Linked DNA regions of Aminobacter aminovorans. The protein of the gene in region 2 binds, or shares a complex with, the protein of the main gene of each other region. Links are inferred from orthologs where the notes say so. Each region holds a gene or a part of one and is shown on either strand. Other genes may lie near its edges.

What was found.
Region 1: the proteins of dnaG (region 2) and DY201_RS20790 are in contact, whole or in part, in a crystal structure (PDB 2R6A), measured with the Geobacillus stearothermophilus proteins. The link is inferred for Aminobacter aminovorans from one-to-one orthologs. Residues at the interface, in WP_049624496.1 of Geobacillus stearothermophilus: Lys456, Leu457, Leu458, Pro459, Ala460, Asn463, Ala464, Leu467, Leu535, Leu536, Ile537, Ala538, Gln544, Glu545, Asp548, Tyr549, His552; in WP_033016901.1 of Geobacillus stearothermophilus: Ser13, Glu15, Ala16, Gln18, Glu91, Leu92, Asp94, Ala95, Val96, Pro97, Thr98, Ala99, Ala100, Asn101, Tyr104, Tyr105, Ile108.

The regions. Positions count from the first base shown.
Region 1 is NZ_UFSM01000001.1:4,209,399-4,219,918, reverse strand. The notes cover bases 4,360-7,206. They hold DY201_RS20790 (replicative DNA helicase), read right to left. Parts: upstream 6,610-7,206; coding sequence 5,110-6,609; downstream 4,360-5,109. Other genes in these bases: DY201_RS20785 (autotransporter family protein), read left to right, coding at 7,187-7,206; radA (DNA repair protein RadA), read right to left, coding at 4,360-4,844. In the rest of the region: DY201_RS20815 (SDR family NAD(P)-dependent oxidoreductase), read right to left, coding at 1-610; DY201_RS20810 (DoxX family protein), read left to right, coding at 809-1,231; purF (amidophosphoribosyltransferase), read right to left, coding at 1,258-2,727; DY201_RS20800 (CvpA family protein), read right to left, coding at 2,810-3,412; more of radA, read right to left, coding at 3,441-4,359; more of DY201_RS20785, read left to right, coding at 7,207-9,523; DY201_RS20780 (YnfA family protein), read right to left, coding at 9,677-10,000; DY201_RS20775 (cyclopropane fatty acid synthase), read right to left, coding at 10,089-10,520. UniProt on the Escherichia coli protein: The main replicative DNA helicase, it participates in initiation and elongation during chromosome replication. Travels ahead of the DNA replisome, separating dsDNA into templates for DNA synthesis.
Region 2 is NZ_UFSM01000001.1:2,273,263-2,283,847, reverse strand. The notes cover bases 1-2,912. They hold dnaG (DNA primase), read right to left. Parts: upstream 2,479-2,912; coding sequence 523-2,478; downstream 1-522. Other genes in these bases: DY201_RS11225 (Na/Pi cotransporter family protein), read left to right, coding at 2,831-2,912; rpoD (RNA polymerase sigma factor RpoD), read right to left, coding at 1-197. Outside these bases: more of DY201_RS11225, read left to right, coding at 2,913-4,495; DY201_RS11220 (amidohydrolase), read left to right, coding at 4,691-5,851; DY201_RS11215 (glyoxalase superfamily protein), read left to right, coding at 6,058-6,642; DY201_RS11210 (GatB/YqeY domain-containing protein), read right to left, coding at 6,780-7,229; carA (glutamine-hydrolyzing carbamoyl-phosphate synthase small subunit), read left to right, coding at 7,518-8,720; DY201_RS11200 (alpha/beta fold hydrolase), read right to left, coding at 8,822-9,673; DY201_RS11195 (SRPBCC family protein), read right to left, coding at 9,782-10,267; DY201_RS11190 (ArsR/SmtB family transcription factor), read right to left, coding at 10,289-10,585. UniProt on the Escherichia coli protein: RNA polymerase that catalyzes the synthesis of short RNA molecules used as primers for DNA polymerase during DNA replication.

The DNA.
Region 1 (10,520 bases), 1.9 Mb from region 2 along the record:
CGCCGGGCACGGCCAGCGCGCGCATCGCTGTGCGGCTGGTGCCGGGGTCGAAGATGTTGACGCGCAAGGCGGTGTTCTTGGTTTCGTCGGCCCAGGAGCGGGCAAGCGCCTCGACGGCTGCCTTGGAGGCGGCATAGGGCGCCCAGAAGGCACGCGCCGAATGGGCGGAGCCGGAACTGACGATGACGGCGCGACCGGCATCCGACTTGCGCAGCAGCGGATCGACCGAGCGGATCAGGCGCCAGGTGCCGGTGACGTTGACGGCCATGACCTTGTCGAAGACCTTGGCCTCGACATGGCCGATGGGGGCGATGACGCCCAGCACGGCGGCGTTGGCAACCAGAATGTCGAGCTTGCCCCAGCGATCGTTGATCGAGCTGCCGAGGCGGTCGATGCCGGCCATGTCGGTGAGGTCGAGCGGTACCAGCGTCGCCTGTCCGCCTGACGCCTTGATCTCGTCATCGAGCTCTTCCAGCCCGCCGACCGTGCGCGCCACGGCAATCACATGCGCACCCGCCGCGGCAAGCTGCTTGGCCGTGTTGTAGCCGATGCCGCGCGATGCGCCGGTAACGAGCGCGATGCGGCCGGAGAGGTCGGGAGTGGTTGTCATCATGGCATCCAGTTCGATCTTGTCGGTCCGCTGCCTGATAGGACGATTTTATCAGGAACAAAACCCCGCACGGCCGAATGAAGGTCGACTCGGTGCCGCAGCGCATGAAATTTTCGCGCGTACCTGTCGGCGAGAGCGACCGTCATGCGTCCTTAGTTGAGCCTCAGTTGAAAAGCCAACGACACGGGAGACAGACCGATGGGCAGAAGCGTTGCAATCCTCGTTGCCAGACTGATCTTCGCCGCCGTCTTTGCCATGGCGGCCTTCTTCAAATTCGCAGGATTGACTGAAACCGCCGCCTATATTTCCGCGGCCGGCTTTCCCTTCGCCCTGCTTTTGGCCTGGCTGGCGGCATTGTTCGAGCTTGGTCTGGTGCTGGCCTTCCTGACCGGAGCGTTCTTTTCGGAAGCGGCACTTCTTGCCGGCGCCTATGTCATCTTCCTGGCCTTCGCCTTCCACGGCCCCTCGCACTGGCAGGGCAACCAGGCCGAATTCGGCTTCTTCGTCGATCACTTCACCTTGCTGGCCGGACTGCTTTACGCAGCCGTTCACGGCCCAGGTGAAAGGCTGGCGTTGCGGCAAGGCCTGATCTGGAACAAGGAGGCTGCTTCCGCGCGTTGACGCGGAAGCATGCTGAATTTGTGGGTCTACAGCCCGCCCGTCGCCAACAGCGACAGCGAGCGCACATTGTCGGCGCCTTCGAGGTCGAGCAGGCGGGTGGGATACTGGCCGGAGAAGCAGGCATCGCAATATTGCGGCTGCTCGTCGTTGCGGCTTGCCTCGCCGACGGCGCGGTAGAGGCCGTTCATCGACAGGAAGCCGAGCGAATCGACACGAATGAACTCGGCCATTTCCTCGATCGTCATGCGCGAGGCCAGAAGCTTGGACTTTTCCGGCGTGTCGACGCCGTAGAAGCAGGAGGCGCGGGTGGGCGGCGAGGCGATGCGCATATGCACTTCCTTGGCACCCGCATCGCGCACCATCTGCACGATCTTCTGGCTGGTGGTGCCGCGGACGATGGAATCGTCGACCAGCACGATGCGCTTGCCCTCGATCATGCGGCGGTTGGCATTGTGCTTCAGCTTGACGCCCATATGGCGGATGGAATCGCCCGGCGAGATGAAGGTGCGGCCGACATAATGGTTGCGGATGATGCCGAGCTCGAAGGGAAGGCCGGCCTGCTGCGAGAAGCCGATGGCCGCCGGCGTGCCCGAATCCGGCACCGGCACGACGATGTCGGCGTCGACGGGGCTTTCGATGGCAAGTTCGGCGCCGATGCGCTTGCGCACGTCATAGACGTTGCGGCCCTCGACCGAGGAATCGGGACGGGCGAAATAGACATATTCGAAGATGCAGAAGCGTGACTTCTGCGGCTCGAACGGGAAGATGCTCTCGATGCCCTTGGAGGTGACGATGACCATCTCGCCGGGCTTGAGGTCGCGCACGAAACGCGCGCCGATTATGTCGAGGGCGCAGGTCTCCGAAGCAAGGATCCAGGAGCCGTCGAGATCGCCGAGCACCAGCGGGCGAATGCCGAGCGGATCGCGGCAGCCGATCATCTTCTTGGACGACAGCGCGACCAGCGAGAAGGCACCCTCGACCTGGCGCACCGCATCGATGAAGCGCGCATTGAGGTCGCGTTCCTTGGAGGTGGCGACGAGGTGCAGGATGGTCTCGGTGTCGGAGGTCGACGAGAAGATCGAGCCTTGCTTCTGCAGCGCGCGCTGCACGGTCATCGCATTGGTCAGGTTGCCGTTATGCGCGACCGCAAAGCCGCCATCGGCGAGCTCGGCGAAGAAAGGCTGGATGTTGCGGACGCCCGCGCCACCTGTCGTGGCGTAGCGGGTGTGGCCGATGGCGCGGTTGCCCTTGAGACTGTCGATGACGCGCTGCTTGGTGAAGGTGTCGCCGATCAGGCCGACATGGCGCTCGACGTGGAATTGGCTGCCGTCATAGCTGACGATGCCGGCGGCCTCCTGGCCGCGATGCTGGAGCGCATGCAGCCCCAGCGTGACGATTGCCGCGGCGTCCTGTCGGCCGAAAATGCCGAACACGCCGCATTCGTCGTGGAAATGATCATCGGCTTCCGCGGAAAGCACGTCAGCTGCGTCTGCCATCGGGGGGCGGCCTCTTGTCGCAAAAACGCTATATAGTGCGATGAGGCGGGAAGGGCAACGCGCCATCCCGCCTCATGCGAAATCAGTTGTTGGTCGGTGCCGGTTCGGCCGGCGCGTCGCCTTCGGCAGGCGTCTCGGCCGGCGGCGTGGTGGCGCCGGCTTCCGGTTCGCCGGTCTGCGAATTGAGCTTCTTGAGGATCGAATTCTCGGGGTCCTCGGGCAGAAGGTTCTCGATCGAGGTGCCGATGCTCTCGAGCAGCGGGCGCGACTTCGCCTCGGCGACCCAGGCGGGCGCGTTGGGGCCGACCAGCCAGTTGAAGAACAAAAGGCCGACGGCAACGACCAGGATGCCGCGGGCGGCACCGTAGAGGAAGCCGAGCGTGCGATCGAGCGCGCCGATGCGGCTGTCGATGATGAAATCGGCGATCTTCATGGTGATGATGGTGACGACGATCAGCGCGATGACGAAAACGATGCCGGCGGCAGCCGCCATGGCGATCTTTTCGTTGTCTATATAGGGCTGAACGTAAGGCACCACCGGCTTGTAGAAGAAGAAGGCGGCAGCAGCGGCAGCGGCCCAGGACGCCACCGACAGCACTTCGCGGGAAAAACCGCGCACCATGGCGAGCATCGCCGAGACCAGGGTGAAGCCGACAAGAATTCCGTCAAGCAGCGTAATCGGCATCGTGTCCACTCACTCCATGGCGACGGTTTCAGTCCGTCTCTTCCGCGCGGCTTCGCCTTGAGCCGGCTATCCGCGCCACCAGATCCGCGAGTGCGGTCGGCTGGAACGAACCGGCTCCGATTCCACCTGCGAGCTCCCCACTGCCGGAGGGCAGCACGGCCCTTCCGAAGCCCAACTTTTCGGCCTCTTTAAGGCGTTGCTGCGCATGCGCAACCGGCCTCACGGCGCCAGAAAGGCTGATTTCGCCGAAATAGACGCAATCAGCAGGCAGGGCAATACCGGTGAGCGATGAAACCAGTGCGGAAGCCACGGCCAGATCGGCCGCCGGCTCGGAGATGCGGTAGCCGCCGGCGACGTTGAGGTAGACGTCGTGCTGGCCGAAGCGCACGCCGCAATGCGCCTCGAGCACGGCGAGGATCATCGACAGCCGCGACGAATCCCAGCCGACGACGGCGCGCCGCGGCGTGCCCAGGCTGGAGGCGGCGACCAGCGCCTGGATCTCGACAAGCACCGGACGGGTGCCTTCGATCGCCGCAAAGACCGCAGCTCCCGGCGCCTTGGAATGGCGTTCGCCGAGGAACAGTTCGGACGGATTGGCGACCTCGCGCAGGCCCTTGTCCGACATTTCGAACACGCCGATCTCGTCCGTCGGGCCGAAGCGGTTCTTGACGGTGCGCAGGATGCGGAAATGGTGGCCGCCTTCGCCCTCGAAATAAAGCACGCCGTCGACCATATGCTCGACGACGCGGGGACCGGCGATCTGGCCTTCCTTGGTGACATGGCCGACGAGCACCACCGCCGCACCCGTCGATTTGGCGTAGCGGATCATCGCCTGGGACGCCGCGCGCACCTGGGTCACGGTGCCCGGCGCCGAATCGGCGAGGTCCGTCCACAAGGTCTGGATCGAATCGATGATGACCAGGTCCGGCCGCTTGCCGTCGGCGATGGTGGCGAGAATGTCCTCGACATTGGTCTCGGCGGCAAGCTCGACGGGTGTCGAGGCGACGCCGAGGCGTTGGGCGCGCAGCCTGATCTGGGCCACCGCTTCTTCGCCCGAGACATAGACGACGCGGTGGCCGCGTGCGGCCAGCGCCGCCGCCGCCTGGGTCAGCAGCGTCGACTTGCCGATGCCGGGGTCGCCGCCGATCAGCAGCGCCGAGCCGCGCACGAAGCCGCCGCCGGTGGCGCGGTCGAGTTCGCTGATGCCAGAGACGATGCGCGGCGCATCCTCGATGTCGCCGTCGAGCGAGGTCAGCGTTACCGCGCGGCCCTTGCGCGCGCTCTTGAGCGAACCGGGACCGCTGCCGATGCCGCCCGCCGTGCCTTCCTCGACCAGCGTGTTCCACTCGCCGCAGGAATCGCACTTGCCGGCCCAGCGCTGATGCGCCGTCCCGCAGTTCTGGCAGATGAATTGAACGCGGGCTTTAGCCATGGAGCGGGTGCCTTTCGGAAGAATGGAAAGGCAGAGTTCTACGTTGCCCCCCTCTGTCCTGCCGGACATCTCCCCCACAAGGGGGGAGATCAGCCGTCAGGCGCGACGGTGCCTCAATCTGCGGCGCTCCAGATTGGCGAGAGGTGAGCGGCCAGCCAATCTCCCCCCTTGTGGGGGAGATGTCCGGCCCTCTGATCAACATGGGGACAGAGGGGGGCGCTGTCCCGCCACCGTCGCCAACGACGAGCGCAAGCTCTGGCATGCGTTACTCTTCCCCGAACCTGTCGGGCAGATGATGCTCTGGTGCGAGGTCGAAGAAGCGGGTGAATTCGCCCTGGAAGCCGAGGCTGACGGTGCCGGTGGGGCCGTGACGCTGCTTGGCGACGATGACTTCGGCCTTGCCGCGCACCTCGTTCATGTCGGTTTCCCACTTGAGATATTCGTCGGTGCCGGGCTTCGGCTCCTTGTTCTTGAGGTAGTACTCCTCGCGGTAGACGAAGATCACGACGTCGGCGTCCTGCTCGATCGAGCCCGATTCACGAAGATCGGAGAGCTGCGGGCGCTTGTCGTCGCGGCTTTCGACCTGACGCGACAGCTGCGACAGCGCGATGATCGGAACGTTGAGCTCCTTGGCCAGCGCCTTGAGGCCGGTGGTGATTTCGGTGATTTCCTGGACGCGGTTCTGCGACGACTTGGCCGACGAGCCCTGCATCAGCTGGATATAGTCGATGATGATCAGGTCGAGGCCGCGCTGGCGCTTGAGGCGGCGGGCGCGGGCCGAGAGCTGGGCGATCGAGATACCGCCGGTCGAATCGATGAACAGCGGGATCTTCTGCAGCGTCTGGGTGCAGCTGACCAGCTTTTCGAAGTCGGCCTCGGTGAGATCGCCGCGGCGGATCTTGGAGGAGGGCACCTCGGCCTGCTCGGAAATGATACGGGTGGCGAGCTGCTCGGACGACATTTCGAGCGAGAAGAAGCCGACCACGCCGCCATTTTCGGCCTTGAACGAGCCGTCCGCCTGCTGCGCCGGCACATAGGCATGGGCGACGTTGAAGGCGATGTTGGTGACGAGCGAGGTCTTGCCCATGCCCGGGCGGCCGGCGAGCACGATCAAGTCGGAGGACTGCAGGCCGCCCATGCGGGCGTCGAGGTCGTGCAGGCCGGAGGCGACGCCGGAAAGATGGCCGTCGCGCATATAGGCGGCGCTGGCCATGTCGATGGCGGTCTTGACCGCATCGGAGAAGCTTTCGAAGCCGCCGTCATAGCGGCCGGTTTCGGCGAGCTCGAACAGGCGCCGTTCGGCGTCCTCGATCTGCTCGGCCGGCGACATGTCGACAGGCGCGTCATAGGCGATGTTGACCATGTCCTCGCCGACGGTGATCAGCGCACGGCGGGTGGCGAGGTCATAGACGGCGCGGCCGTAGTCGGAGGCGTTGATGACGGTGACGGCGTTGGCGGCAAGGGCGACGAGATACTGCATGACCGTCATGTCGCCGACCTTTTCGTCGGCGGGCAGGAAGGTCTTCAGCGTCACCGGGTTCGCCATCTTGCCCATGCGGATGAGCTCGGCGGAAACCTCGAAGATCTTGCGGTGCAGCGGCTCGTAGAAATGGGTCGCCTTGAGGAAGTCGGAGACGCGGTAGAAGGCGTCGTTGTTGACCAGCATGGCGCCGAGCAAAGCCTGCTCGGCCTCGATGTTGTTGGGGGCTTCCCGATAGAGCGGGGTCGCTTCCGCCACCTCGAATTTGCGCGCTGCCTCTGCCAATGTCGTCCCCGTCGCTGAACCAGATACTCCCCTAGCAGAGTCCGATATCGAATTGCTGGCTCAATCTGCTTTAGGTGGGTTTCAAGGCCAGTTTGCTCTAGAATTCACAGGCTGGGCGAAACCATCCACAGGACATGAGTCCTACTGCCGGAATCAATTTGACTGTTGCCGAATCCTGGCTCGCAAATTTCTCCAAAGCCATCGAATCCTCAGAGCCGAACTGTACGCGGCAGGCCATTGAACCAACGGGAAGAGATGCCTCCTGCGAGCCAGACTTCCCACGGCAGCCGCCGGCAGCGGAAACCGAGCCACGCGAATCGGCGAAACTGTAGCCGGAAATCGGAAGGAACAAAACAGGAATAATCCGCGAGCCGTCTTGTTTACCAAGAAGGCGTTCAGCACAATTCCGGGGTAATTTGTATACATCTGCAGTTGATTTTATTCGGGTATTCGCTGATCCTTGCGGTTCCCAGGGCTGTTAATCGCGATGCGGCACATGGCGAAGCATTTGTCCGAGGGCTAGCAGGGGCCGAATTGCGCTGCTGCGGCGCGGGCCTCGTCTGCTTGAGGAGGCAACATGCACATTCTTCGCCCTGCACCGGCTCGACTGACCTGGCTGGCTTCCACCGCCATGGTTCTATTGGGTTCGACGCAGGCCGGCCTTGCCGCCTGCGACCTGACGCCGACCGCCGGCAACAGCATCTATGTCTGCGACAGCGGTGCGAGCGTAGGGCTGACCGACACTGACGGCACCAATTCGCTGACCCTGCCGGCGGGCGGCACCGGCACGATCACTGGCGATGTGGTGTTCGGCGGTTTCGTCGATCGCGTCGAAATCCATTCGGGAACGATAGACGGCGCCGTCAACCAGGGCGGCGGCGCCGATGTCTTCATCATGACCGGCGGCGTGATCAATTCGCTCAACCAGGGCAGTTCGCTCGATACGGCGACGATCAGCGGCGGCCGCATCATCGGTGAGTTTTTTGCCGGCGATTTCGTGACCATGACCGGCGGGCGGATCGGCAATGTCGATCTGGAGCAGGCCAATAACGTCATGCGGATGTCGGGAGGCACGATCGACACCTCCATCGAAGCGGTGCAGGGCAACGATCTGCTGGAAGTTTCCGGCACCGCGTCGATCGGCACGTTCGTCGATCTCGGCAACGGCAACAACACCTTCCGTTGGTTGGGAGGCGGGAGCATTGGCGGCAATGTCGTTATGGGCACGGGGCAGGACACGGCGCTGCTGCTCGGCCTGACCGAGGCGAGCTTTGCCGCGGGACAGGTCATCAATGGCGGCACGAGCGCCAGCATCGACACGCTGACATTCGAGGGCACCAGCTCGACTTCGGTCGCGCGCTACGTCAACTGGGAAACCGTCAATCTCACTCAAGGGTCCGAATTCACGCTCGACGGCGATTTCGTGCTGGGCGATGGGCTTTCCAACACCGGCAGCCTGAGTATCGACGCATCGAGCACGCTGCGCGCCGGTGCCGGCGTCAACGCCGCCGTGCGCGCCTTCACCTCGGGCAATGCGGTGACGCTGACAAATGCCGGCACCGTCGACCTGACCAATGGTGCGGCAAGTGCCGCCGACAGCTTCACCGTCATTGGCAACTACATCGGCGCCGGCGGTTATCTCAGGCTCGACACGGTTGTTTCAGGCGACGGCGCGCCGTCCGACAGGCTGGTGATCGAGGGCGGCAACGCCAGCGGTTCGACCGGCATCATCGTGGTCAATCTTGGCGGCACCGGTCAGCAGACCAATGCAGATGGCATCCTTGTCGTCGAAGCGACATCGGGCGGCACCACCGACTCCGGCGCCTTCACGCTGGCGAGCCCGGTGGCTTATGGCGCCTACGAATATCTGCTGTTCCGGGGCGATGCCCAAGGGCTGGGCGAGAACTGGTATCTGCGCTCCGAACTGGTCAACCCGGTTGACCCGGGCGAGCCCGGCATCCCGCTGATCCGGCCCGAGACGGCTGTCTATTCGGTGATGCCGCCAATGGCCCGCGACGTGGCATTGGCGACGCTCGGCACATTTCATGAGCGCCGCGGCGAACAGGGGTTCCTTGCCGGCGGCGACGATCTTTCGACCACATGGAGCCGGGTTTTCGGCTCCAGCTCCCGGCAGGACTGGGCCGGCACGGTTTCACCTTCGGCCGACGCCACGACCCTGGGTATCCAGGCAGGGCTCGATTTCTGGCGTGGCGAGACCGAGGCCGGGGCGCGCAATGCCGCCGGCCTGTTCCTCGGCTATGCCAGCCTCAATGCCGATATCAGCGGTGCAGTCCAGGGTCAGGCCGACCTTGCCGCAGGCAAGCTCGACCTCGATGCCTACAGCGTCGGCGGCTACTTCACCCATGTCGGGCCAGGCGGCTGGTATGTCGATGCCGTGCTGATGGGAAGCTGGCTCGGCGGCGACGCAAGCTCCGAGCGCGCCATCGGCATCGATACCGACGGCCGCGTGGTGACCGCCTCGCTGGAAGCGGGGGCACCGATCACCCTGACCGAAGGCTGGATGCTCGAGCCGCAGGCGCAGATCATCTGGCAGGATGTTTCCCTTGAAGACGCCGACGACACCTTGTCGGGCGTGCGCTTCGACGAGGGGCGCGGCGTCACCGGCCGCATCGGCGCGCGCCTTGAGGGCACGTTCGACACCGCCTCGGGCCAGCTCAAGCCTTATCTCAAGGCCAATCTCTGGCACGGCTTCAACGGCGAGGACGTCACCTATTTCGACAGCGACGCGATCCGGGTCGAGACGGGCGGCACCAGGCTCGAGCTCGGCGCGGGCATAAGCCATAGCTTCACCGACAAGGTCACAGCCTTTGCGGTGGCAGATTACAGCTTCAACCTGGGTGGCGAGCGCAGCCGGACCTTCGAAGGCAATGTCGGCCTGCAGGTCAAATGGTGACGAGGCCTGGCACGGCCGGGCGGCAGGTTCGCTGAAGCAACTCCAGGAAAAGTGTGAAGCGGTTTTCCGTTCGGAATTGCGCAAAAAGGGTCGTTTCCGCGGTTCGAAGAAAACAAGGGTCGTTTCCGCGGTTCGCACAGAAGCGGAAGCGCTCTAGGCGCCTCTTGGCGCAAGCAGGATGATCGAGGCGCCGAGGATGCAGATGATGGCGCCGATCATGTCCCAGCGGTCGGGGCGGATGCCTTCGGCGAGCCATAGCCAGCACAAGGACGCCGCGATGTAGATGCCGCCATAGGCGGCGTAAGTGCGGCCGGCGGCATCGGCTTCGACAAGGGCAAGCAGCCAGGCGAAGGCGACCAGCGCGACGAGGCCGGGCGCCAGCCAGAGCGGCGACTTGTCGAGCCGCCACCAGGCCCAGAAGGCAAAGCAGCCGGCGATCTCGGCAAGGGCTGCTAGGGCGTAGATGGCATAGGTCATGAAAAAAGCCCGGGCTCAGGGAGAGACGGGCTTTTTCCTATGGGAGCCGCATGAGACGCAAGGCCCCAGTCCCGCGTTGGCGGCGATCTTATTCCCTGTCGCCGACCTTCCTGCGGCGGCTGGTCTTGGCGGCAGGTTCGGCTTCCGCGGCGAGCTTCGTCTGGCGGTGTCCCATCTCGTGCATGGCCAGCGCCTTCTCGCACTTGCCGATATAGTCGCGGGTCAGCGGCAGCGTGTCGTTGCGGTGGCTGAGCTGGATCTGGAAGACCATCAGGTCCTGCCAGCGGAAGGCTGCCTCGGAGGCGGCGAGATAGAATTCCCACATCCGGCAGAAGCGTTCGTCATAGATCGCCTTGGCCTTGTCGCGGTTGGCGGCGAAGCGCAGGCTCCAGTGCCTCAGCGTCTCGGCATAATGCAGCCTGAGGATCTCGACGTCGGTGACCATCAGGCCGGCCTTTTCGATCGCCGGCAGCACCTCCGACAAGGCGGGAATGTACCCGCCGGGGAAGATGTGCTTGCG
Region 2 (10,585 bases):
GCCATGGTGTCCTCGATCTGCTCGGAGGTCACTTCCTCCGAGGGCAGCACCGAATTCAGCTCGTCCATGGTGACATAGCCGCGCTTCTTCGCGACCTTGATCATCTTCTTGACAGCGTCATCGGAAAGGTCGAGCAAAGGTCCGTCAGGGGCGCCTTCGCGTTCGGTCTCGACCTCTTCCTTTTCTTTTGTCGCCATTCTTCGCTTTCTCCAGGCGGCCCGTCAGCCGCTTAAACTCTTGGACAGTGCAAATCAGATGCGCTCATCGAACCTGCGCCTGAACTGCCAGTAGCTGCACCTGTGTTAAGTCCAGATTAACCGTGATATCTGTGGCGGAATATCTTCCTGTCCAGTGACAAGTGCCCCAATCCGCATTTTCAGGCCATCGACACGACTGGCGACCTGGCCGCCGGTTAACTTTTTCGAATCGACCTGATTCCGTCATTCCGGCGGAAGGTCAAGCGCCTCTCGCATGATTCGCGCCAAAAAAGCGAATCAATTGCGGGATAATCGGTCCGCAGCGTCAGTTACGACCGCCCCGACCCGAAGACACCCCGAAGCCTTCGATAAGCGCTTCGGTGGCCTGCACGTCGTGAAACTGCGCCTGAACTTCCACCAGATGTCGGTAGTTTTCGTCGGTAGGATCTGTAGCCAGCGCAGCTTCGGCCTGTTTCAGCTCCTTATGTAAGGTGCGGGCGCTGCGGTGCAAGTGCAACGCCTGCGCGAAGGCGTCGCGGGCGTCCTCGATCGCCGCATCCTCCAGTGCCGTCCACTGCCGGGCACGCCGCGCCAGCGTCACCGCCCGTCCCCACATCTCGGCGCAGGAAGCGCGCTCGATCGCCGCCACCACCGCCTCGCGTGTGTTGGCCTCGCCGTGCGCCATCGCATCGATCAGCACCGAATGCAGTTGCTTGAGCTCGCCATGGCTCAAGTCGAGCCGCTCGACATGCTCGAAATTCTCGTCGATCAGCGAGGGGTGGTTGACCAGCGCCACCACAAGAGCCGCCTCGCGCAGCGGCATGCCAGCGGTGCGCTTGACCATTGCCGAGCGCGCCAGGCTTTCCGACACGGCGAGCCGGCCAGCCTGGACACCCGCGCCACCCTTGTTCCACTGGCTGCGCTCGCCGCCACCCTTGTTGAACGAGCCCTTGTTGTACGAGCCCTTGCCGCCGCCCTGCCCTTGCTGGCGGCCGCGCTGGTTGCCGAAGAAACTCAGCACCCTTTCGCGCATTTCCTGCTGGTAGTGATAACGGACGCTCTCGTCCTTGATCCTGCTGGTCAGCTCGCGCAACGTCTTTTCAAGCTCGGCGCGACGCTCCGGCGTGTCGAACACCCCGCCCGACGTCTCACGCATCCAGATCAGCTCGGACAGCGGTCGCGCCGCGTTGAGCACGGTGCGGAACGCCTCCGGCCCTTCCGCCTTGACCAGGTCGTCGGGGTCCTTGCCCTCCGGAAGCAGGGCGAAGCGGGTCGTATGGCCCGGGGCCACCAGCGGCAGCGCCAGGTCGGCAGCGCGATACGCTGCCTTCAGGCCCGCCTTGTCGCCGTCGAAGCACAGCACCGGCTCGCCCGACATGCGCCACAACAGCCCGAGCTGGTTTTCGGTAAGTGCCGTGCCGAGCGGCGCCACGACATTTTCGAAACCGGCCTGGGCCAGCGCGATCACGTCCATGTAGCCTTCGACGGCGATTACCGTCCCGCCCTTCTGCAGCGCCTTGCGGGCACGGGCGAAATTGTAGAGCACGTTGCCCTTGTGGAAGAGCTCGGTCTCCGGCGAGTTCAGGTATTTGGCGGAGATCTCAGCCGACATCGCGCGTCCGCCAAAGGCGATGATACGACCGCGAGAATCCGGAATCGGAAACATGATGCGGTCGCGGAAGCGGTCGTAGGAAACCGGAACGTCCTCGAAGACCGTCAGCCCGCAGGCCTCCATCTGCGCCTTCTCGATGCCTTTGGAGGCGAGGAACTCCTTGAGCGCGTTGCGGCTGTCGGGCGCGAAGCCAAGCCGGAACTGCTGTTGCGTCGTCTGCGATAACCCGCGATCGCGCAGATAGGCGCGCGCCCTCGCCCCATCCGACGTCTGCAGGCGGTCCTCGAAGAATGTGGTCGCCAGCTCCATGACGTCGTGCAGCGAAGAACGTTCGCGTTCACGTCGCTCTTCCTGCGCATCGCGCGCCGGCATCGGTATGCCGGCCATCTCGGCGATGCGCTCGACCGCCTCGGGAAAACTCAGCCCGTCCATCTCGGTCAGGAAGCGGAAATGATCGCCCGTCACGCCACAGCCGAAGCAGTGGTAACGACCCTTGCGGTCCTCGCAATGAAACGACGGCGACTTCTCGCCATGGAACGGGCAGCACGCCCAGAAATCGCCGCGCTGCGTGTTGGTCTTCTTGCGATCCCAGGTCACGCGCTGGCCGATCACGGCCGAAATCGGCACGCGGTCACGTATCTCGCTCAAAAATCCGTCGGAAAAGCGCATCGGGTCCTGCTTGTTTCAAACTGATATAGGCGCTCGCCTCGCCGGACACGACTCCTATTCGTTGCTTGCCCGCGGACATTGCCCGCTGTTCACAGTCTCTCGCCGGCAAGCATCGCTCCAAACATCCGGATTGCGCCGCCCGGCGGTCGCTGTGGAACCTGAATCGAGGCCCCGCGCAACACAATATGGATGATCGCATCTTGCGATCCAGTGCACACGTGTGCAGTATGGACGAAAAATATTATCCGGCTAATCTAAATGGCATGTTCATGACAGTGATTCGCATCCGCGCGCGAACCATCGCGACCGCCTCCCCGACAGCCCCCGGCTGCATGCCCATCGGGTGCTTCCGATGAGCGGTTCCGTTGTCCTTTTGCACCTCGCAGGTGCCGTCGCCCTGCTGTTGTTTGCCACGCGCATGGTGCGCACCGGCGTCGAGCGCGCCTATGGCGACGTGCTGCGCCACAAGCTGCGCAACACCATGCGCAACCCGATCCTCGCCGTGCTTGCCGGCACTGCCTTGGCAATCGCCTTCCAGAGCTCCACTGCGGTCACACTGCTGGTCGGTTCCTTCGCCGGCGCCGGCATCGTCAGCGGCATCGCCGGCCAGCTCGCCGTGCGCGGCGCCGAAATCGGCTCGGCATTGGTCATCAAGATCCTGAGCTTCGACCTGTCGCTGCTGGTGCCATTATGCCTCGTCGCCGGCACGACGATGTTCCTGGCCACCGACAGGCGCAGCTGGCAGCAGACCGGGCGGATCCTTGTCGGCATCGGCCTGCTCGTCTTGTCGCTCGAAATGGTCGGTCAGGCCTCCGAGCCGCTGCGTGAAAGCAAGCTTTTGCCGGTCATCATCGATTACTTCGCCGGCGACCCCATCACCGCCTATCTGCTTGCGGCCATCGTCACCTGGCTGTTCCATTCTTCGATCGCCGCCGTGCTGTTGATCGTCACCCTTGCCGGCCGCGGTTTCGTCCCGCCCGAACTCGGCATTGTGCTGGTGCTTGGCGTCAATCTCGGCAGTTCGATCATTGCCCCCCTGCTCACCCGCAACGCTGAACCCGGCGTGCGTGTCGTGCCAATCGGTAATCTCCTGATGCGCGGCGCCGGCTCGCTGGTCATGCTGGTGGCGTTCCTCTGGATCAAACCCTCGACCGCCTTCCTCGGCTCGACCGGCCCCGACCAGATCATCAACGCCCACATCCTGTTCAACTGCATCATCCTGGTCGCCGGCATTCCACTCGCCAAACTCGTCTACAGCGCCTCGGAAAAGATCGTGGCGCTCGGCACCAAGTCCGATCCCGCCAAGGAGATGGCGGTCGCCGAACTCAGTGCGCTCAACGAAGCCGCCCTCGACGCACCCTCGCAGGCACTCGCCAACGCTACGCGCGAGACCGTACGCGTCTGCGAGACCGTCGAGATCATGCTCCAGCGCATCATCGAGCTCTACGAGAAGCCCGACGCCGACAAGATCAAGGCACTCGCTTCGCTCGACGACCGCGTCGACCGCAAGCATGCCGCGATCAAGCTTTACCTCGCCAAGGCGACGATCCGGCCGATGACCGAAGATGAGGCGCTGCGCTGCCAGGAACTGCTCGGCGCCTGCGTCAAGCTCGAACAGGTCGGCGACATCATCGTCCGCAACATGCTGGCCCATGTGCAGAAGAAACTCGACCGCGGCCTCGAATTCACTCCCGAGGGCTGGCGCGAGCTGACATCCTTCCACGCCTCGGTCATGGCCAACGCCCGCCTTGCCTTCAACGTGCTGGTGTCGCGCGACGCCAACACCGCGCGTCAGCTCGTGCTTGAGAAGGACCGCCTCCGCGACGTCGAGAAGCAGACCAGTCAGAGCCATTTCCTGCGCCTGCGCGACGGCACCATCAAGAGCGTCGAGACGAGCTCGATCCACCTCGATACCATCCGCGACCTCAAGCAGATCAACTCCCTGCTCGCCTCGATGGCCTACCCTGTGCTCGAGGAACAAGGCCTGCTCCGCGGCTCACGCCTCAAGGCAAGCTGAGCGTACGCCTCAATCAGATCGTCATGCCGGAAGCCGAAGCGCAGCGCAGGTTCCGGACCCCGATCAGTGGGCTGCCTGCCGTTAGATGCCCCGTCTCCGTCACGGCGTCGTCATAGCGACTGGCCCCACCAACCGCTCTTGCCTGCCACCGCCAATCCGGCGACGCTGCACCGTCCAGTCCAGGGGATTTGCACAATGGCCACGCTCGACCAGAAAAGCCTCGTCGCCGAGATGACCGTCTGGCGGCGTGACCTGCACGCCCATCCCGAGTTTGGTTTCGAGGAGAAGCGCACCAGCGCGTTCGTTGCTACCCAACTCCGGGCATTCGGCCTCGAAGTCGTCGAAGGCATCGGCGGAACCGGCGTCGTCGGAACGTTGCGACGTGGCAGCGGCAACCGATCAATTGCGCTCCGCGCCGACATGGACGCATTGCGCATCGCCGAGCAGGCCAGCCACGACCATCCCTCGCAGAATCCCGGCGTCATGCATGCCTGCGGCCATGACGGCCACACCGCCATGCTGCTGGGCGCGGCAAAGCTGCTCGCCAGCGACGGCGGCTTCGACGGCACCGTGCGCTTCATCTTCCAGCCGGCGGAGGAATGGGGCAAGGGCGCGCTCGCCATGCTCGACGACGGCCTGATGGCACGTTTTCCCTTCGACGAGATCTATGGTCTGCACAACATGCCCGGCCTGCCGGTCGGCCATTTCGAGACCCGTCCCGGGCCGATCATGTCGGCGGAGGACAATTTCGAGATCCTGCTGCGCGGCCTTGGCGGCCACGCCGCCCGCCCGCATCTTGGCCGCGAAGTGCTGGTTGCCGCCTGCGCGGTCGTCACCAACCTGCAGACCATCGTTTCGCGCCGGCTGAGCCCGGCTGACATTTCGGTGGTTTCGGTCACCGAACTCATCACCGACGGCACCCGCAACGCCCTGCCCGGTTTCGCCTGCATCCTCGGCGATGCCCGAAGCTTCCGCCCTGAAGTGAGCGCCGAGATCGAAAGGCAGATGCGCATCATCGCCGAAGGCACCGCACTCACCCACAACTGCACGGCCGAAGTGACCTACAGCAGAGAGTTCGTGCCGCTGATCAACGACATTGAGGCCACGGCCGCCGCGGTTGAAGCCGCCGCTTCGGTGTTCGCCACGGGCGCGGTCAACGGCAAGGGCGAGATCGTCACCGCCTCTGAGGATTTCGCGCGCTTCCTCGATCACGTGCCCGGCTGCTTCGCCTATATCGGCAATGGCGAGGCCTCGGCGCCGCTGCACAATCCGTCCTTCGATTTCAACGACGATGCCCTCATCCACGGCGTACGCTTCCACGCCGCCATTGCACGCCAGCGCCTGCCGATGACGTGATCTTTCCCAAGTAACGCCGCCGCCCTAGCGGCCCCAGGTGACCTTGTCCGAATCGCGTTCATTGGCGACACTCGACCCAGGCTGTGCAGCCTGCCGCTCGCTCCCCAGGGATTGGCGAACGCACCATAACCTGGTTTTACCCTTGAGGTGACCGTCGGCAATGCGAGCACTGACGCAGTCAGTCACCCTCTTCAAGGGAGCATCCCATGTCATCGCTTGATCGCGTGAAATCCATGGCCAGGGAGCTGCGCGCCTGCCTGGCTGCGCGAGACATCCACCTTGCCCACAGCGCCTGTCTCGAGATCGTCGCCCGCCAGCTCGGCCACGACAATTGGAACACCCTCAAGGCCACCTCCGACGCCAAGGCCGAGCTTGCCATTTCGATCATCGTTGAACATGGCCGCGAGGAAGAAGCGGCCAGCTTCTACCAGCGTGCCTTCGGCGCCACTCGCGGCGGGGCCTATCTGTTCGAGGGCGCTCCGATCTCGATCGAACTGCGGATCGGCAATGTCGCCTTGCAGGTGGGCGGGGCCAACCCGCGGCGCGAACTGGAGCCGCAGCGCGGCGGGCCATTCTTTCCCAAGGCCCGTGGCGCAGTCAGCACCGTCTTCATCCTTGATGTCGCCAACGCCGGGACGGCCCTCCAGCGGGCGATCGGTGCCGGAGCAACGCTTAGGGGGGAGCTTGCGTTAGCGACCGACGGCCGCCGTGGCGCCACGGTGTTCGACCCATTCGGCCACATCTGGGGTCTGCGCGACAACGCGTCTGTCAAGCTCCGCCGCGCCGCCTGAGTCTCTCTCCTGTTCCGCGCCGCCGATCCACCTTCTCCCAAGGGGGCGGAGGAAAGCTGCCATCTCCCCAAAAGAAAACGCCCCGACCGCATCGCAGCCGGGGCGTTCTTGTCCTCATCGCCTGAGCAGGCAATTGCCTACTGCAGCAGTTCCTTGACGATGCCGCTGGCCTTGCCGAAATCCATCTGGCCAGGGTAGCGCTCCTTGAGCGCGTTCATGCAACGGCCCATGTCGCGCAAGCCGTCGGCGCCGACCTCGGAGATCACCTGCTGTGCCGCACTGCGCACCGCCCCCTCCTCCATCTGCTTGGGCAGGAAGTCGGAAATGATGGCGATTTCGTCGCGCTCCTGGGCGGCGAGTTCCAACCGCGAACCTTCTTCGAAAGCCTTGGCCGATTCCTGGCGTTGCTTGACCATCTTGGTCAGGATTTGCAGGATTTCCTCGTCGGTGACAGGATCCTTGCCGGCACCGCGATGGGCAATATCGCGGTCCTGGATGGCCGCCTGGATCAGCCGGAGCGTCGAGGTGCGGCGCTTGTCGCCAGTCTTCAATGCAGTCTTCAGTGCCTCGGCGAGTGTCTCGCGCATGGCCATTACTCCTGAACGTGTCGCAAACAATAGCGCCGACCTGCCACAGTGGCAAACCGAATGACAATGGCCAACTTCCTGTTTTTGCTAGGAAAAATATTTAGCCACGAATCCCGACCCGGTCATTGACCATATGCCGGCCTTCGCCTATTGTCCGCGCCTTGCAAGGACTTGTTTGTTTTGTGCACGGGGCCCGCCTGACGGTGGTCGTCCGTGCTTTTCGCTGCGCGATATGGCCCCTTGCGAGCCATTTTTCAAGTCGCGGCCTAGTTACGCAGGAGCATCGCCATGGCCGCAGAGACCGCCCCCTGGGCAACCGAAGTGCCGACCGCCGTTCTGGTTCTGGCCGACGGGACGGTGATTACCGGCCGAGGCCTCGGCGCCACCGGCAGTGCTGTCGCCGAAGTCTGCTTCAACACAGCGCTGACCGGCTATCAGGAGGTCCTCACCGACCCTTCCTACGCCAGCCAGATCGTCACCTTCACCTTCCCGCATATCGGCAACATCGGCACCAACGATGAAGACATTGAGGACCTGAACCCGGCGGCCCGCTTCGGCGCGGTCGGTGCGGTGTTCAAGGCCGACGTCACCAACCCGTCGAGCTATCGCGCCGCCGGTCATCTCGACCAGTGGCTGAAGCGGCGCGGCATCGTCGCCATGTCCGGCGTCGACACCCGTGCGCTGACAGCACTTATCCGCGAAAAGGGCATGCCCAACGCCGTCATCGCGCATGCGCCCGACGGCAAGTTCGACATCGACAAGCTCAAGGCCCAGGCCCGCGCCTGGTCCGGCCTCGTCGGCCTCGACCTCGCCAAGGAAGTCACCTCGGGCCAATCCTCGTCCTGGACCGAGACGCCCTGGGTCTGGAACGAGGGTTATGGCGAGCGTGCTGAGGAAACCATGCACGTCGTTGCCATCGACTACGGCGTCAAGCGAAACATCCTGCGCCTGCTCGCCGGCCTCGGGGCCAAGGTGACGGTCGTTCCGGCCAAGACCTCGGCCGAAGACATCCTGGCAATGAAGCCCGATGGCATCTTCCTGTCCAACGGCCCCGGCGATCCGGCGGCAACGGGCGAATACTCGGTGCCTGTCATCAAGGACCTGCTCAAGACCGAGCTACCGGTGTTCGGCATCTGCCTCGGCCACCAGATGCTGGCGCTGGCCCTTGGCGGCAAGACGGCAAAGATGCATCAGGGCCACCATGGCGCCAACCACCCGGTCAAGGACCACACCACAGGCAAGGTCGAGATCGTGTCGATGAACCACGGCTTCGCCGTCGACGCCGAGTCGTTGCCCGAAGGCGTCGAGGAGACCCATGTCTCACTGTTCGACGGCACCAACTGCGGCATCGCACTGACCGGCCGCCCCGTGTTTTCGGTCCAGCACCATCCAGAGGCGTCGCCCGGCCCTCAGGACTCGCACTACCTTTTCCGCCGTTTCGCCAATTTGATCCGCGAGCGGCAGGGCGAGCCGGCGCTCGCGGAACGCTGAGCCACTCGGCAGACAACAATGCAAAGAGGCCCCGCCAAACGGGGCCTCTTTTTCTTTGCCGATACGAGTAGCTTGGGACCGCCAGCGCCAAAAATCCTTCCCTATTTCGGCGCCGGCGCGTTCAGGAAGGCATTGGCGGCAGCCGCAACCTGCTGCGCTTTTGCCGGGTCGGCGAGGATGCCCATATGCGTCGTGCCGGACAGCACCAGCAACTGGCTGCGGGACGGGCCGTTGACGTCGCCATTGGCGTGACCACCGAGCGCCACATGCATGTCGGCAAGATGCCCGAGCGTCACCACATCGGCGTCGCCGGCGACCAGCAGCACCGGTGCCTTGACCTTGGCGAGCTCCGCTGTCCAGTCGAACGGCTTCAGCTCCAGCTGCTTGATCTTGTCGACAAGTGCTGGGAAATCCGGTTTGGGCGAGAGCTTCTGGTACTCCGCGACCATCGGCGCGCCGGTGAACATATCTGCCCTCAGGCGCTGCACCATTTCCTTGTGCCCCGGCGCCAAACCCTTGTCGCTGGCGGCGGCCGACACGGCGACGATGCGATCGACACGACCGGGATGGCGCAACGCCATCTGGAGGGCGACATTGCCGCCCATCGAATAACCCATCACGGACGCCTTCTCGATTCCGAGCTTGTCGAGCAGGCCGGCGACGTCGTCGGCCATAGTCTCGTAGGCAAGTTCACCGGTGCGGTCGGCCGTGCGGCCGTGGCCCTGCAGCTCGACCGCGATGACCTTGTTGTATTTGGCCAGCTCGCCAAGGCTTGTCGCCCAGTTGTTCTCAATGGTCATGAAGGCGCCGTGCAGGAGAACCAGCGGTGGCCCCTGCCCGTGGATCTGGCGATGCAGTTCGAGCGGTGCGGGCTCCTGTGCCGAAAGAACAGCCGGGGCGATGGCGGAAAAAAGCGCGAGCAAGGCCGCGCCCGCGATGGATAGCGGTTTCATGGTCGTTTCCTTGTTTTGTGAGGATGAGCGATCCCGCCCGGCCGCCTCGCAGCCGGTTGGGTCGTAGCTGACGATGGTGGGAAAGCCGGTCCTGCGACCGGCGGAAGATCAGGCGGAGACGAGTTCGCCGAGCAGCTCTTCGAGCTGGTTCATGCTGTCCTGGGCGCCGGCTTCCATGCCCGAGGCGACCATGCCGTCGCGATCCTCGATACTATCGAAGCGGGTGACCCCGCTATAGTGGGTCTTGCCGTCCTTCTCCTCGAAACGGTGGGACTCGATGACATTCTTGTCGTCGAACATGCCTTCCAGCGCGAAAGTGTTGACCAGCTTCTCCGGCTCGTCGACCTCGATGTATTTGCCGATAAAGGCAAATACAGTGCCGTCGGGCGTGGTCTGTTCGAAGCGCCACTCGCCGCCAGGGCGGACATCGAGCTTGACCACCTTGGTCGCGCCCATGGCACGCGAACCCCACCAGCGCGCCACATGTTCGGGCTTGGTCCAGGCTCGCCACACCAATGTGCGCGGCGCATCGAAAGTGCGGCTCATGAGGATGATGGGTTCGCCTTCCGGCGTCTCGACGAGCATCTTGTTCATGTCATTATTCCTTTCGTCCAATCACTGCTTGTTGGTGTCGTCGCCGCGCTGCATGTCGGCAAGATAGGCTTCCAGCTGGTCGAGATTGTCGCGCCACAATTCGCGATAGGCCCCAACCCAACCGTCGATGTCCTGAAGCGGGCCGGCCTGGAGTTTGCAGTAGCGGTACTGCGCGTCTTTCTCGCGGGCGATCAGGCCGGCGTTTTCCAGCACCTTGATGTGCTTGGACACCGCAGCCAGACTCATGTCGTAGGGTGCCGCCAGTTCGCCGACGCTCGCCTGCCCCTGGGCAAGCCGTGCCAGGATGGCGCGCCTCGT